DNA from 3 places in the Pantoea brenneri genome. Region 2 is predicted to be linked to each of the others. Evidence: riboswitches for the same ligand, from Rfam matches in the RefSeq annotation. Region 2 holds a riboswitch; each other region holds the start of a gene.
What was found. A riboswitch is a leader RNA that binds a small molecule or an ion and turns the genes downstream of it on or off. The one in region 2 is predicted to bind thiamine pyrophosphate.
Positions count from the first base shown of each region.

Region 1: another riboswitch for thiamine pyrophosphate. It lies ahead of thiB (thiamine ABC transporter substrate binding subunit); the one in region 2 lies ahead of tenA (thiaminase II).
Region 3: another riboswitch for thiamine pyrophosphate. It lies ahead of thiM (hydroxyethylthiazole kinase); the one in region 2 lies ahead of tenA (thiaminase II).

Region 1 covers NZ_JBCGBG010000003.1:416,611-420,809, reverse strand. The annotation lists gene sgrR (HTH-type transcriptional regulator SgrR) at 1-1,610, shown strand, start outside; TPP riboswitch at 1,646-1,748, shown strand; gene thiB (thiamine ABC transporter substrate binding subunit) at 1,794-2,780, shown strand; gene thiP (thiamine/thiamine pyrophosphate ABC transporter permease ThiP) at 2,756-4,199, shown strand, end outside.
Region 2 covers NZ_JBCGBG010000002.1:45,246-49,444, reverse strand. The annotation lists gene ascF (PTS cellobiose/arbutin/salicin transporter subunit IIBC) at 1-476, shown strand, start outside; gene AABB92_RS11045 (6-phospho-beta-glucosidase) at 508-1,938, shown strand; TPP riboswitch at 2,062-2,164, shown strand; gene tenA (thiaminase II) at 2,246-2,941, shown strand; gene AABB92_RS11035 (ABC transporter ATP-binding protein) at 2,938-3,678, shown strand; gene AABB92_RS11030 (ABC transporter permease) at 3,675-4,199, shown strand, end outside.
Region 3 covers NZ_JBCGBG010000001.1:475,532-479,730, reverse strand. The annotation lists gene AABB92_RS02155 (GntR family transcriptional regulator) at 1-160, shown strand, start outside; gene thiD (bifunctional hydroxymethylpyrimidine kinase/phosphomethylpyrimidine kinase) at 212-1,012, opposite strand; gene thiM (hydroxyethylthiazole kinase) at 999-1,796, opposite strand; TPP riboswitch at 1,831-1,926, opposite strand; gene AABB92_RS02140 (hypothetical protein) at 2,271-2,489, shown strand; gene AABB92_RS02135 (hypothetical protein) at 3,290-3,766, shown strand.

The DNA.
Region 1 (4,199 bases), on a different contig from region 2:
AGGGTCAGACGCAGGAGATCACCCTGAGTGAACTGGCTGACCTGCTACACTGTTCACGCCGTCATATGCGCAACTTACTCAACCGGATGCAGGCGGCTGGCTGGTTAATCTGGCAGGCCGAAGCCGGACGCGGTAAGCGCTCACAACTCACCTTCTGCTACACCGGACTGGCGCTACAGCAGCAGCGCGCTGAGGATCTGCTGGATCAGGATCGCATCGATCAGCTGGTGCAGCTGGTCGGCGATAAGAATCAGGTCAGGCAGATGATTGGTGCTCACCTTGGCCGCAGTTTCCGTCAGGGAAAACACATTCTGCGGGTGCTTTACTACCGCCCGCTGCTGAATCTGCTGCCGGGCTCCGCCCTGCGCCGCTCCGAAACCCATATTGCCCGTCAGATTTTTAATGGCCTGACGCGCATAAATGAGGAAAACGGGGAAATTGAGGCCGATATTGCCCACCACTGGCAGCAGACTTCCCCGCTCCACTGGCGCTTCTTTCTGCGTCCGGCGATTCGCTTTCATCATGGCCGCGAACTGGAGATGGCCGATGTTATCGCCACGCTGGAACGTCAGCGTCAGCAGCCGCTGTTTTCCCATATTCAACAGCTCGACTCGCCCGCTCCGTGGACGCTGGATATCACCTTAAGCCAGCCCGACGACTGGTTACCCTGGTTGCTGGCCAGCGTCAGCGCGATGATCCTGCCACGCGAATGGCCCACGCAGCCTGACTTTGCCCGCCAGCCGATCGGCACCGGTCCTTACAGCGTGATCCGTAATCAGGAAAGTCAGCTGAAGATAGAAGCCTTTGATGATTACTTTGGCTTTCGCGCGCTGATTGATGACGTCTCTATCTGGGTATTGCCGGATATCAGCGATGAGCTGGTCTACGCGGGCGTGCGCCTGCAGGGCGACGGCGCGGATGAGATCCAGGAAGAGAGCCGGCTGGAAGAAGGCTGCTACTATTTGTTGTTCGATCAGCGTTCGGAAAAAGGCCGTGACGAGGCGATACGGCGCTGGGTCAGCTATCTGTTTAATCCTATCGCCCTGCTCAACCACGCCGGCGTCGGCTATCAGCGCTACTGGTTTCCGGCGTATGGTCTGTTGCCGCGCTGGCATCACCGCCGCGATCTGGCCCCGGTCGAAAAGCCGCCCGGCCTGACTCATCTGACGCTCACCTGGTACAGCCAGCACGTTGAGCACGAAGGGATCGCTAATGCGTTACGTCCGCTGCTGGCGCAGCACGGCGTCACGCTGGAGACGCGCGAGGTCAGTTACGAATGCTGGCATCAGGGCGACGCCGACAGCGACATCTGGCTCGGCAGCGTGAACTTCACACTGCCATTGGCCTGGTCGCTGTTCGCCCAGCTGTATGAGGTCCCGCTGCTGCATCACTGCCTGCCGATCGACTGGCACGCTGATGCCGCCCGCTGGCGTGAAAAAACGCTGCCGCTGGCCGAATGGAGCAAGCGGTTAGTGGAAGAGGCCGGTCTGCATCCGCTGTTCCATCACTGGCTGCTGCTTGAAGGTCAGCGCAGCATGCGCGGCGTGCGGATGAATACCCTCGGCTGGTTCGATTTTAAATCTGCCTGGTTTGCGCCGCCCGCGCTGTAACGCTTTCGCGCTGACGCTGAAATGACTAGAATGTGACGTTCTCAACGGGGTGCCGCCTGCTGACCGCAAACGGCTGAGAGAGACCCGTCGAACCTGATTCGGTTAATACCGACGTAGGGATTTGAGAGACCTGCTGCTCAGATCCTTTGCGACTCATCCCCTATTCTCCTGAAGGAGCGCAAAGTGTTTAACAAAGTTCTGCCACTGCTGCTGTTACTTTCCACCCCGGTACTGGCTGCCAAACCGGTTCTGACGGTTTACACCTACGACTCCTTCTCCGCTGACTGGGGCCCCGGTCCGGCGGTCAAAAAAGCCTTTGAAGCCCAGTGCGATTGCGAACTGAAATTTGTCACGCTGGAAGATGGCGTGTCGCTGCTGAATCGCGTGCGAATGGAAGGCAAAAACAGCAAAGCGGATGTGGTGCTGGGACTGGATAACAATCTGGTGCAGGCGGCGCAAAAAACCGGTCTGTTTGCCGCCAGCAAGGTCGATACCGCGCAGCTGACGCTGCCGGGCGGCTGGCACGACAGCACCTTTGTTCCGTTTGATTATGGCTATTTCGCCTTCGTCTATGACAAAACCCGCCTGAAAAATCCGCCGAAAAGCCTGAAAGAGCTGGTAGAGAGCCCGGAAAAATGGCGGGTCATCTATGAAGATCCGCGTACCAGTACCCCGGGATTAGGTCTGCTGCTGTGGATGCAGAAAGTCTATGGCGATCGGGCCCCGCAGGCATGGCAAAAGCTGGCGCAGAAAACCGTGACGGTAACCAAGGGCTGGAGTGAAGCCTACGGTCTGTTCCTGAAAGGCGAAGGCGATCTGGTGCTGAGCTATACCACCTCGCCGGCCTATCACATTATCGAAGAGAAAAAAGAGAACTACGCCGCCGCACCGTTTGCCGAAGGCCACTATCTGCAGGTCGAGGTTGCTGCGCAGTTAGCCAGCAGTAAACAGCCGAAACTGGCGCAGCAGTTCATGCAGTTTATGGTCTCGCCGGCGTTCCAGAACACCATCCCGACCGGCAACTGGATGTATCCGGTGATCGATACCACCCTGCCTGCTGGCTTCGCCACGCTGCAGGTGCCCGCCACCGCGCTGCACTATTCGCCGGAAGAGGTAGCCAGCCAGCGCTCTGGCTGGATTAGTCAGTGGCAACGCGCCGTCAGCCGCTAATGCCGCGCTGGCTGATCCCCGGTTCGCTCGCCACGCTGCTGTTAATCAGCGTGGCGCTGTTCGCCTTTATCTCACTGTGGAATGCCGCGCCGGTCACCGACTGGCGTAGCGTGCTGCTGGATGAGTACCTGCAACACGTTGTGGCGTTCTCCTTTGGTCAGGCGCTGCTCTCCGCCCTGCTGTCGCTGCTGCCTGCGGTGCCGCTGGCGCGCGCCCTCTATCGCCGCCGCTTTCCCGGCCGTCAGCTGTTGCTGCGTCTGTGCGCCATGACGCTGGTGCTGCCGGTGCTGGTGGCGGTGTTCGGCCTGCTGACGGTTTATGGCCGCGTCGGCTGGCTGGCACAGTTGTGTCAGTGGTTGGGCATCGACTATCACTTCTCGCCCTATGGATTGCAGGGCATTTTGCTGGCGCATGTCTTTTTTAACCTGCCGCTAGCTACGCGCCTGATGCTACAGGCGCTGGAGAGCATACCGGCGGAGCAGCGTCAGCTGGCCGCACAGCTTGATCTGCGCGGCTGGCACCACTTTCGCCTGCTGGAATGGCCGTGGTTGCGTCGTCAGCTGCTGCCGACCGGCGCGCTCATCTTTATGCTCTGCTTCGCCAGCTTCGCCACCGTGCTGTCGCTGGGCGGCGGCCCCCAGGCCACCACCATTGAACTGGCGATCTTTCAGGCACTCAGCTACGACTACGATCCCGGTCGCGCCGCATTGCTGGCGCTGATTCAGCTCAGCTGTTGCCTGACGCTGGTGCTGCTCAGCCAGCGATTCAGTAAAGCGATACCCGCCGGCACCAGCCAGCTGCACGGCTGGCGCGATCCGCAGGATTCGCGTCTGGCCCGGCTAACGGATGGGTTGCTGATTCTGCTGGCGTTACTGCTGCTGCTGCCGCCGCTGGCGGCGGTAGTGGTGGATGGCTTGCACGGCGGACTGCGCGGCGCACTGGCCCAGCCAGCGTTGTGGCAGGCGACCCTGACCTCATTGCGCATCGCGGTCGGTGCCGGCCTGCTGTGCGTGATACTGACGCTGATGCTGCTGTGGAGCAGTCGCGAATTGCGTCTGCGTCAGCGCCCGCTCGCCGCACAGCTGATCGACACCAGCGGCATGCTAATTCTGGCGATGCCCGGCATCGTGCTGGCGACCGGCTTCTTTCTGCTGTTTAACGCCACCGTTGGCCTGCCGGCGTCGGCAGACGGGCTGGTGATCTTCACTAATGCGCTGATCGCCATTCCCTATGCGCTGAAAGTGCTGGAAAACCCGATGCGTGACGTCGCCGAGCGCTACGGCAGGCTATGCGATTCACTGGATATCCACGGCTGGAACCGGCTGCGGTTGATAGAACTGCGTGCGCTGAAACGTCCGCTGGCACAGGCGCTGGCGTTTGCCTGCGTGCTGTCGATCGGTGATTTTGGCGTGGTGGCGC
Region 2 (4,199 bases):
GAATGGTGATGCCGTCCGAAATCGGTGCCAACCTGTCACTGGGTGGCTCGTCGCTGGCGGTGGCGTTCAAAACCAAAAACCGTGAACTGCGTCAGACCGCGCTGGCCGCGGCGGCGTCGGCGATTATCGCTGGCATTTCAGAACCGGCGCTGTATGGCGTGGCGGTCCGGCTGAAACGTCCGCTGATAGCCTGTTTAATCAGCGGCTTTATCTGTGGCGCAGTAGCCGGTATTGGCGGCCTGGCCAGTCATTCGATGGCCTCGCCCGGCCTGTTTACCAGCGTACAATTTTTTGATCCCGCTAATCCGATGACTATCGTCTGGGTCGCGGCGGTGATGGTGCTGTCGGTCGTGCTGTCATTTGTGCTGACGCTGATTTTAGGTTTCGAGGACATTCCTGAAACCGAGCCAGCCACAGCGGCCGCATCAGCACCGGCTGCGGTAACCGAGCGAACCAACGCGATTAACGCCAACTAACGGGCAATGCTGACCCGAAACAGAGGATTTCATGTCTGAATCAAGATTCCCGCAAGGATTTTTATGGGGCGGCGCGTTAGCCGCCAATCAGGCTGAGGGTGGCTATCGTGAAGGCGGAAAGGGCTTAACCACCGTTGACATGATCCCCCACGGTCCGCACCGGATGCCGGTAAAGTTAGGCCTGGAGCAGCGCTTCACCCTGCGTGACGATGAGTTTTACCCCAGCCACGACGCAATTGATTTCTATCATCGCTATCCGGAAGACATCGCACTGATGGCGGAAATGGGATTCAGCGTATTTCGTACCTCCATCGCGTGGAGCCGTCTCTATCCGAATGGGGATGAGCTGACGCCTAATCCGCAGGGGATCGCTTTTTACCGCGCGGTGTTTGAAGAGTGCCGGAAATACAATATCGAACCGCTGGTTACGCTCTGTCACTTTGATGTACCGATGCATCTGGTTACTGAATATGGCTCGTGGCGCAACCGCAAGATGATCGACTTTTTTGCCCGCTATGCTCGCAGCTGCTTTGAAGCGTTTGACGGTCTGGTGAAGTACTGGCTGACCTTTAATGAGATCAATATTCTGCTGCACAGTCCGTTCTCGGGCGCCGGGCTGGTGTTTGAAGAAGGTGAAAATCATGAGCAGGTTAAGTATCAGGCAGCCCATCATGAGCTGGTGGCAAGCGCGCTGGTGACCAGAATCGCCCATGAAATAAATCCGGCCAATCAGGTCGGTTGCATGCTGGCAGGCGGCAACTTCTATCCGTGGTCAAGCAAACCGGAAGATGTCTGGGCAGCGCTGGAAAAAGACCGGGAAAACCTGTTCTTCATTGATGTGCAGGCGCGCGGGTACTATCCCGCCTACGCGGCCCGCCTGTTTCGTGAAAAAGGAGTCAGCCTGCAGATTGATGACGGCGATGCGGAGATCCTGAAAAACAGCGTCGATTTTGTTTCGTTCAGCTACTACGCCTCGCGTTGCGCGTCGGCGGAGATGAACGAGCTTAACAGCAGCGCCGCCAACGTGGTGAAATCTCTGACCAACCCGCATCTGACGCGCAGTGAATGGGGCTGGGGCATTGACCCTCTTGGCTTACGCATCACCATGAATATGATGTATGACCGCTACCAGAAGCCGCTGTTTCTGGTCGAAAATGGTCTGGGCGCACGCGATACCTTCAATGATGCCGGTGAGATTGAAGATGATTACCGCATCAGCTATCTGCGTGAACATATCCGGGTGATGGGCGATGCGATTGCCGACGGAGTACCGGTGATGGGTTACACCAGTTGGGGCTGCATCGATCTGGTTGCCGCCTCGACCGGCGAAATGAGTAAACGTTACGGATTTGTTTATGTCGATCGTGACGATCTGGGCAACGGTACGCTGGCGCGCAGCCGGAAAAAATCGTTCTGGTGGTATAAAAAAGTCATCGCCAGCAATGGTGAAGATCTGGAGTGACGCTGTCACCTTGTATCGACAGAACAGGCTATTCTGGTCAGCCGACCCGCAGCAACAAGCGGGCTGCTGGTTGAGCTGGCCTGCGGCCTGCCGTTGTATTCAGCTAACAATTATCGTATAACAAACGTCTCCGAGGGGTGTCCTGTAATGGGCTGAGATGGCGCAAGCCGAACCCTTTGAACCTGATCTGGGTCATGCCAGCGAAGGGACGGGTCGGCAGCGTTTCTGCACCATCTTCTGCGTTTTTGCCTGTTCTTCATCGTATGCCCGGATCTCCTTATGTTAACGAACCGTTAATGGGGATCCTATGTCACTTGCACTTTTCGAGACCGGCTTTTATGGCCGCCTGCGTCAACAGGCTGGCGATCACTGGCACGCCTACGTGTCGCACGATTTTGTGCAGCAACTCGGTCAGGGTCAGTTGCCTCCCGCCGCTTTTCGTCATTACCTCACCCAGGATTATCTGTTTCTGCTGCACTTTGCCCGCGCCTATGGACTGCTGGTCAGTAAACTGCAGGACCCGGCAGCACTGCGCGCGGCTACGGCTTCTCTCAACGCCATCGTCAATGAACTGCCGCTGCATGTGGCTTACTGCCAGCAGTGGGGAATCAGCGAAGCTGCGCTGGCCCGCCAGGCCGAAGCCGTTGAAACAATCAACTACACCCGTTACGTGCTGGATGTCGGCCACAGCGGAGATGCACTTGAATTGATGACCGCGTTAATGCCATGCGTTGCCGGCTATGCTGAAATCGGCCTGACGCTGTTACATCATCCCGCGACGGTGCTCGCAGACAATCCTTACGCCGACTGGATCCGCAATTACGGCGATGCCGATTATCTGGCCGGCGTCAGCGCCGCGCTGAATCTGTTTGAAACCCTGGCCCACCAGCGCGCCGGGGCTGAACGATTCGATCAGCTGGCGACGATATTTACCACCGCCACCCGACTGGAATCTGCCTTCTGGCAGATGGGCCTCGACCCGCAACTGACGTCATCCCAATGAGCCGTTCAACGCTGTTATCACCGCCGGGCATCTCTGTCCGTCAGCTCAGGCTGGATTTGGGATCGCATCGGCTATTCGACTCACTCAACCTGGAGATCCCTGCGGCGGCCTGCACTGCGCTGCTGGGTGCCAGCGGCGTCGGGAAAAGTAGCCTGATGCGGGTCATTGCTGGCCTGACGCCGCCGACTTCCGGCCAGATCAGCGGCAGTGATGGCCTGCCGCTGGCCGGTCGGATCGCCTGGATGGGCCAGCAGGATTTGCTCTATCCGTGGCTGAACGTGGAGCAGAATGTTTGCCTCGCCAGCCGTCTGCATGGCGAAAAACCGGACCGCGACTGGGCGCATCATCTGCTGGCACGGGTCGGTCTGACTCGCTACGCAACGGCGCGGCCCGCCACGCTATCTGGCGGCATGCGGCAGCGGGCTGCGCTGGCGCGCACCTTATATGCACGAAAGCCGATCGTCCTGATGGACGAGCCCTTTTCCGCGCTCGACGCGCTGACCCGCAGCCAGATTCAGACCCTCGCCGCCGGGGTGCTGGCGCAGCATACCGTGTTGCTGATTACCCACGACGCGGCGGAAGCCTGCCGACTCAGCCATCATATGCGGGTGCTTACCGGCTCAGGCATTGAACCCTGCCCGCCATTAGCGGGTCAGCCGCCGCGCGCGCCTGATGATGCTGGCGTGATGCGCAGCCAGGCCGCTTTACTGCAACAGCTGGCTAAGGTGGCGCTATGAAACACCTCAGCCGCTTTGCCCCGCTGTGGCGTGGTATCACTCTGTTCTGCGGCCTGATTGCGCTGTGGTGGCTGGTGACGTTGCTGCCGGTGCCGGCGTTTTTGCTGCCTTCGCCAGCAGCGGTCGCGCAGGCGTTATGGACCAGTAAGAGCTGGCTCGGCTATCACAGCCTGATTACCTTCACTGAAATTCTGAGCGGTATGATGATTGGCGTGGCGCTGGGTTGCCTGCTGGCGCTCGGCATGACTTTTTCGTCGCGTCTGCAGCGCTGGATGATGCCGCTGGTGCTCACCAGTCAGGCGATCCCGGTATTTGCGCTGGCACCGCTGTTAGTACTGTGGTTTGGCTTCGGCATGAGCGCCAAAGTGGCGATGGCGGTACTGGTGATTTTCTTCCCGGTGACCTCGGCATTTTACGATGGCCTGCGCCGCGTCAGTCCGGGTTATCTCGATCTGGCTCGCACGCTGGGTGCCTCGCACGGATCGCAACTGCGTCATGTCCGGTTGCTGGCCGCCCTGCCG
Region 3 (4,199 bases), on a different contig from region 2:
GCCGGAAAGCCTGATTCAGCAGCATGAGGAGATTTTTGCAGCGTTGAAACATCACGACGCAGACGCCGCCGAAGCCGCGATGCGCCGTCATTTGCAGGAGATGATTTTCTCAATTACCCCTATTGCCGAGCGCAACAGCGCATGGTTTGAAGCACCCTGACCCGGCAACGGTGCCGTCCCGCCGCCTCAGCGCGGGATGGCACATCCACCGCTACCACCACTGATGAAAATGGTGCACCGGCCCGATTCCCGTACCGACCTCCAGTGAATCCGCCTGTAACAACGCCTGCTGCAGCCAGGCTTTCGCTTCGGTGATCGTATCAGCCCAGTCGGCGTGACGCGGACGCAAAGCCGCCAGCGCCGCTGACAGCGTGCAGCCGGTGCCGTGAGTATGACGGGTATTAACCCGCGGCGTGCTGAACCGCTGCTGGCCCGAAGGGGTGATCAGCCAGTCCGGGCTGTTATCAGCCGTCAGGTGACCGCCCTTGATCAATACCGCCTGACATCCCGCCGCCAGCAACGCCTCGCCCTGCGCCCGCATCTGCGCTTCGCTCTCCGCCACCGCGCACCCCAGCAACGCTGCTGCTTCCGGCAGATTCGGCGTAATCAGCGACACCTGTGGTAACAGCAGTTCGCGGACGCTGGCAATCGCATCGGCGGATAACAGCGGATCGCCGCTTTTCGCCACCATCACCGTATCCAGCACCACGAAAGGAATTGCGCTACGTCTCAGCCGTGCCGCAACCTGCCCGACGATGGCGGTTTCCGACAACATGCCAATTTTCGCGCTGTCGATACGCACATCGTCCAGCACCGAATCAAGCTGGGCGGCCACAAAGTCAGCATCGATTCGGTAGACCGACTGGACGCCATGGGTATTTTGCGCCACCAGCGCGGTGATCACGCTGGTGCCATACGCGCCCAGCGCGGAAAAGGTTTTCAGATCGGCCTGGATCCCTGCCCCGCCGCTGGGATCGGTCCCGGCGATGGTCAGTGCATTAATGCGTTTCATGGTCCACCTCCAGCGTCCAGAGCGCATCAAGAAACGCCGTGGCAAAACTGCCGGGGCCGGCTGAGCTTGCCGCCGCCTGTTCACCGGCCCGCGCCATCACCTGACAGGCACTGGCGACGTTGAGCAGCCGATCGCCGCTCAGACTGCTGAAGCCAGCCACCACCGCCGACAGCGCACAGCCGGTACCGACCACCCGCGTCATTAACGGGCTGCCGCCGCGAATGGCAAAGGTGCGCTGACCGTCGGTGGCGTAATCTACTTCGCCGGTCACAATCACCAGCGTCTGATAGTCGCGAGCCAGCTGCCGGGCGGCCTCCAGCGCTGCATCCGCCTGATGCAGGCTATCCACTCCGCGTCCGCCGCTGGCCTGTTGCGCCAGCGCCAGGATCTCTGAGGCGTTACCGCGGATCACCGCTGGCTGCTGGCTCAGCAGCCGCTGGCAGAAGGTGGTGCGCAGCGTCAGCGCTCCGACCGCCACCGGGTCCAGTGTCCAGGGCGTTCCCGCCTGCCTGGCGGCCGTGACCGCCGCCTGCATCGCCTGCTGGCGCTCAGCGGTCAGCGTCCCGACGTTAATCAGTAAGGCATCGGCAAAGCCGCTGAACTGCGCGGCTTCCTCCGCATCAATCACCATCGCCGGTGAAGCGTTGAGCGACAACAGAACATTGGCGGTGAAGTTTTGTACCACGTCGTTAGTCATGCAGTGCACCAGCGGTGACTGACGGCGGAAACGGTGCAGAATGGGCGCGAATTGCGCAGCAGAAAGGTGTTGAGATTGATCTGTCATCATAGCTCCCAACCGGCGAATAAGAAGGCGAATGCGGTCAGGCATCAGACTTCCCTACGCTGGCATTATCCAGTTCAGGTCAGCGGGTTTTTCTCAGCCTTCACGTGGAAGGGCACCCCGAGTCATGTTGATTACATTTCTTTATTAATTAGTGAGTTATGTGAGTTTGCTTTTTGTCTACGGTTGTTTTTACGAATCTCACTACTGAGCATTGTACCCCAGTCTGTACCCCATTTTGTACCCCACAGGAAAGCAAAAAGCTTGATTCTTCTTCATCCATATAAAACGGTTATAGATAGAATCTATGGACAGAATTAATCATTATTATCGCCAAATGAAGTTTTGAATCATGTTTAGAAAATGAAGTAGATGCCCTACTTTATTAATTACTTACCGCTATGTAATTACCTTCAACAGAAATAATCTGTAGAGACAATAATTAACTGATATTTTCTCATGAAACAAGGTTTTTTTATGACCTATACTAAAATCTGGAAGCCAAATTTTATACACGTAGGCATTAAAATGAAAGTAAAAGAGAATTCAGAAATTGAAATATTATCTAATCTAAAAAGCCTGGAAGAAGAATATGATGAAATGATGTATTTCAACAATTCCCCACCAGATATGAGTATTGTTGCAACAAAATGGATGCAACAATATCTTAGCAAAAGAAAAAATAATGGAGAATAAAAATTGAAAAAAAGGGAAATACGCACCAATAGAAAGACGCTGAATAAATCAGTACGTAAAAAAACAATTGCATCAGAAATATCACTGACTTTTGATCAGTATGAAAACATTCTATGTAGCGATATGACCTCAGCACGAATATGTAACATATTAAAAGTGCGATTACCAAAAGGATACATAGAGAAGCTAAGAAATAACAAACTCACGAAATACAAAAATTGGTATCAAAAAATAAAATTTAAGCATTTACACAGCCCTCGGCGAAACAACTAATCTCTCCCCCCAAAAAAAAGCCGACTCACTCGCATGAATCGGCCTTTCTAAATTTATCAATATGGAGCGTGTAAATAATTAACCCTACATTTATTTTACCAAATTTAAGTGTGTATCTGCTGAGTATGGTTCAGGAAGAACATATATTTTATGTGATATAATTAATAAGTGTGCTAATGGAAAAAATATTAGAAACGATTAATGATTCTATCCTATATTAAGTATGCTGTCTGATAATACAATATAGCGTTAACAATAGCAAACAGCATATCAATTACTGAAAGATGACATTCAAGCTGGGATGGCAATATTTAAACTGTAATAAAAAAGCACCAGAATCTTTCGGTTATAATACTTTTGAAAATGGCATTAATGCCATCAACTAATGAATTGCAAGTTAAGAATGCAAAAGAAATAGCTGATGGTAATAAAGGAACAAGACATACATTATAAACTTATTTAATCATATCCGCTAATTAATAAAAAACATAATTATATTAGACTTGGTGGTTATAACAGGATTTTTTATGGCAGGCAAAAAACAAAATTTTAACAATGCTGAATTTAAAAATATAGCTGGTAACTTTAGTAGTTACAATGATCTTACATTAAATGGAAAAAAAATTGTTAATGAGATTATTACTAAGTGTTCTGGTAAGAAAGGATATCCACACAAGAAGGTATATTATGTACTTTTTAATATTTATGAAGTGAATACAGACACTATTAAGTACTCGTTAGATTACTATTCAGCTAAGTACAAAGAGGATTCACTACCAACTATTAATACTGTCCGTAAGTTTCTTACAATCATTAAACAGTTATCTGTAGCATTGGTCACAGCACATAAGAAAGGCGTAAGACTGTTTAAGGCAGCTCAGGATGGACACTATTACTTAACGCCAGTCGATAAGTACGAAATTGATAAGATATATGATAACGGGTCATCAGCACAGGAAATTATTGCAATACTTCAGAATATGATTGATGATTCTGCGAAATAATTGCTTCGCAGAATTATAGCCTTACTTCGCAAGATGAGTACAGATACGACCAAAAAACACCATGTAAACACGCTAATTCATTGATTTTATTACGGTATAATGTACCTTTCACTATCTTGCGACCTTATATTAATATTAACCGATACTCCGTTAATTCAAAGAATAGTGTCTTACTGATATTCAGCCTCTGAAGAGACTAACTTCGCTTCGCTCGTCAGCCTCTTAAAAACCAAATATTAGATCGTAACGTTGCGATTTTCTCGCGGTACTCGAAAAGACGCAAGGCGTTACTTCTCGCTTTGCTCGATTGGTGTTAGTACAGCAAGTGAAATACCTAAAGTGAATTGGTAAGTACGACGTGCCTTGTCAGTACTGGCCCGAGCGAAGCGACCCCGATCCGATTAATCCCCTTTCATGATGGTGCTGAGGACAA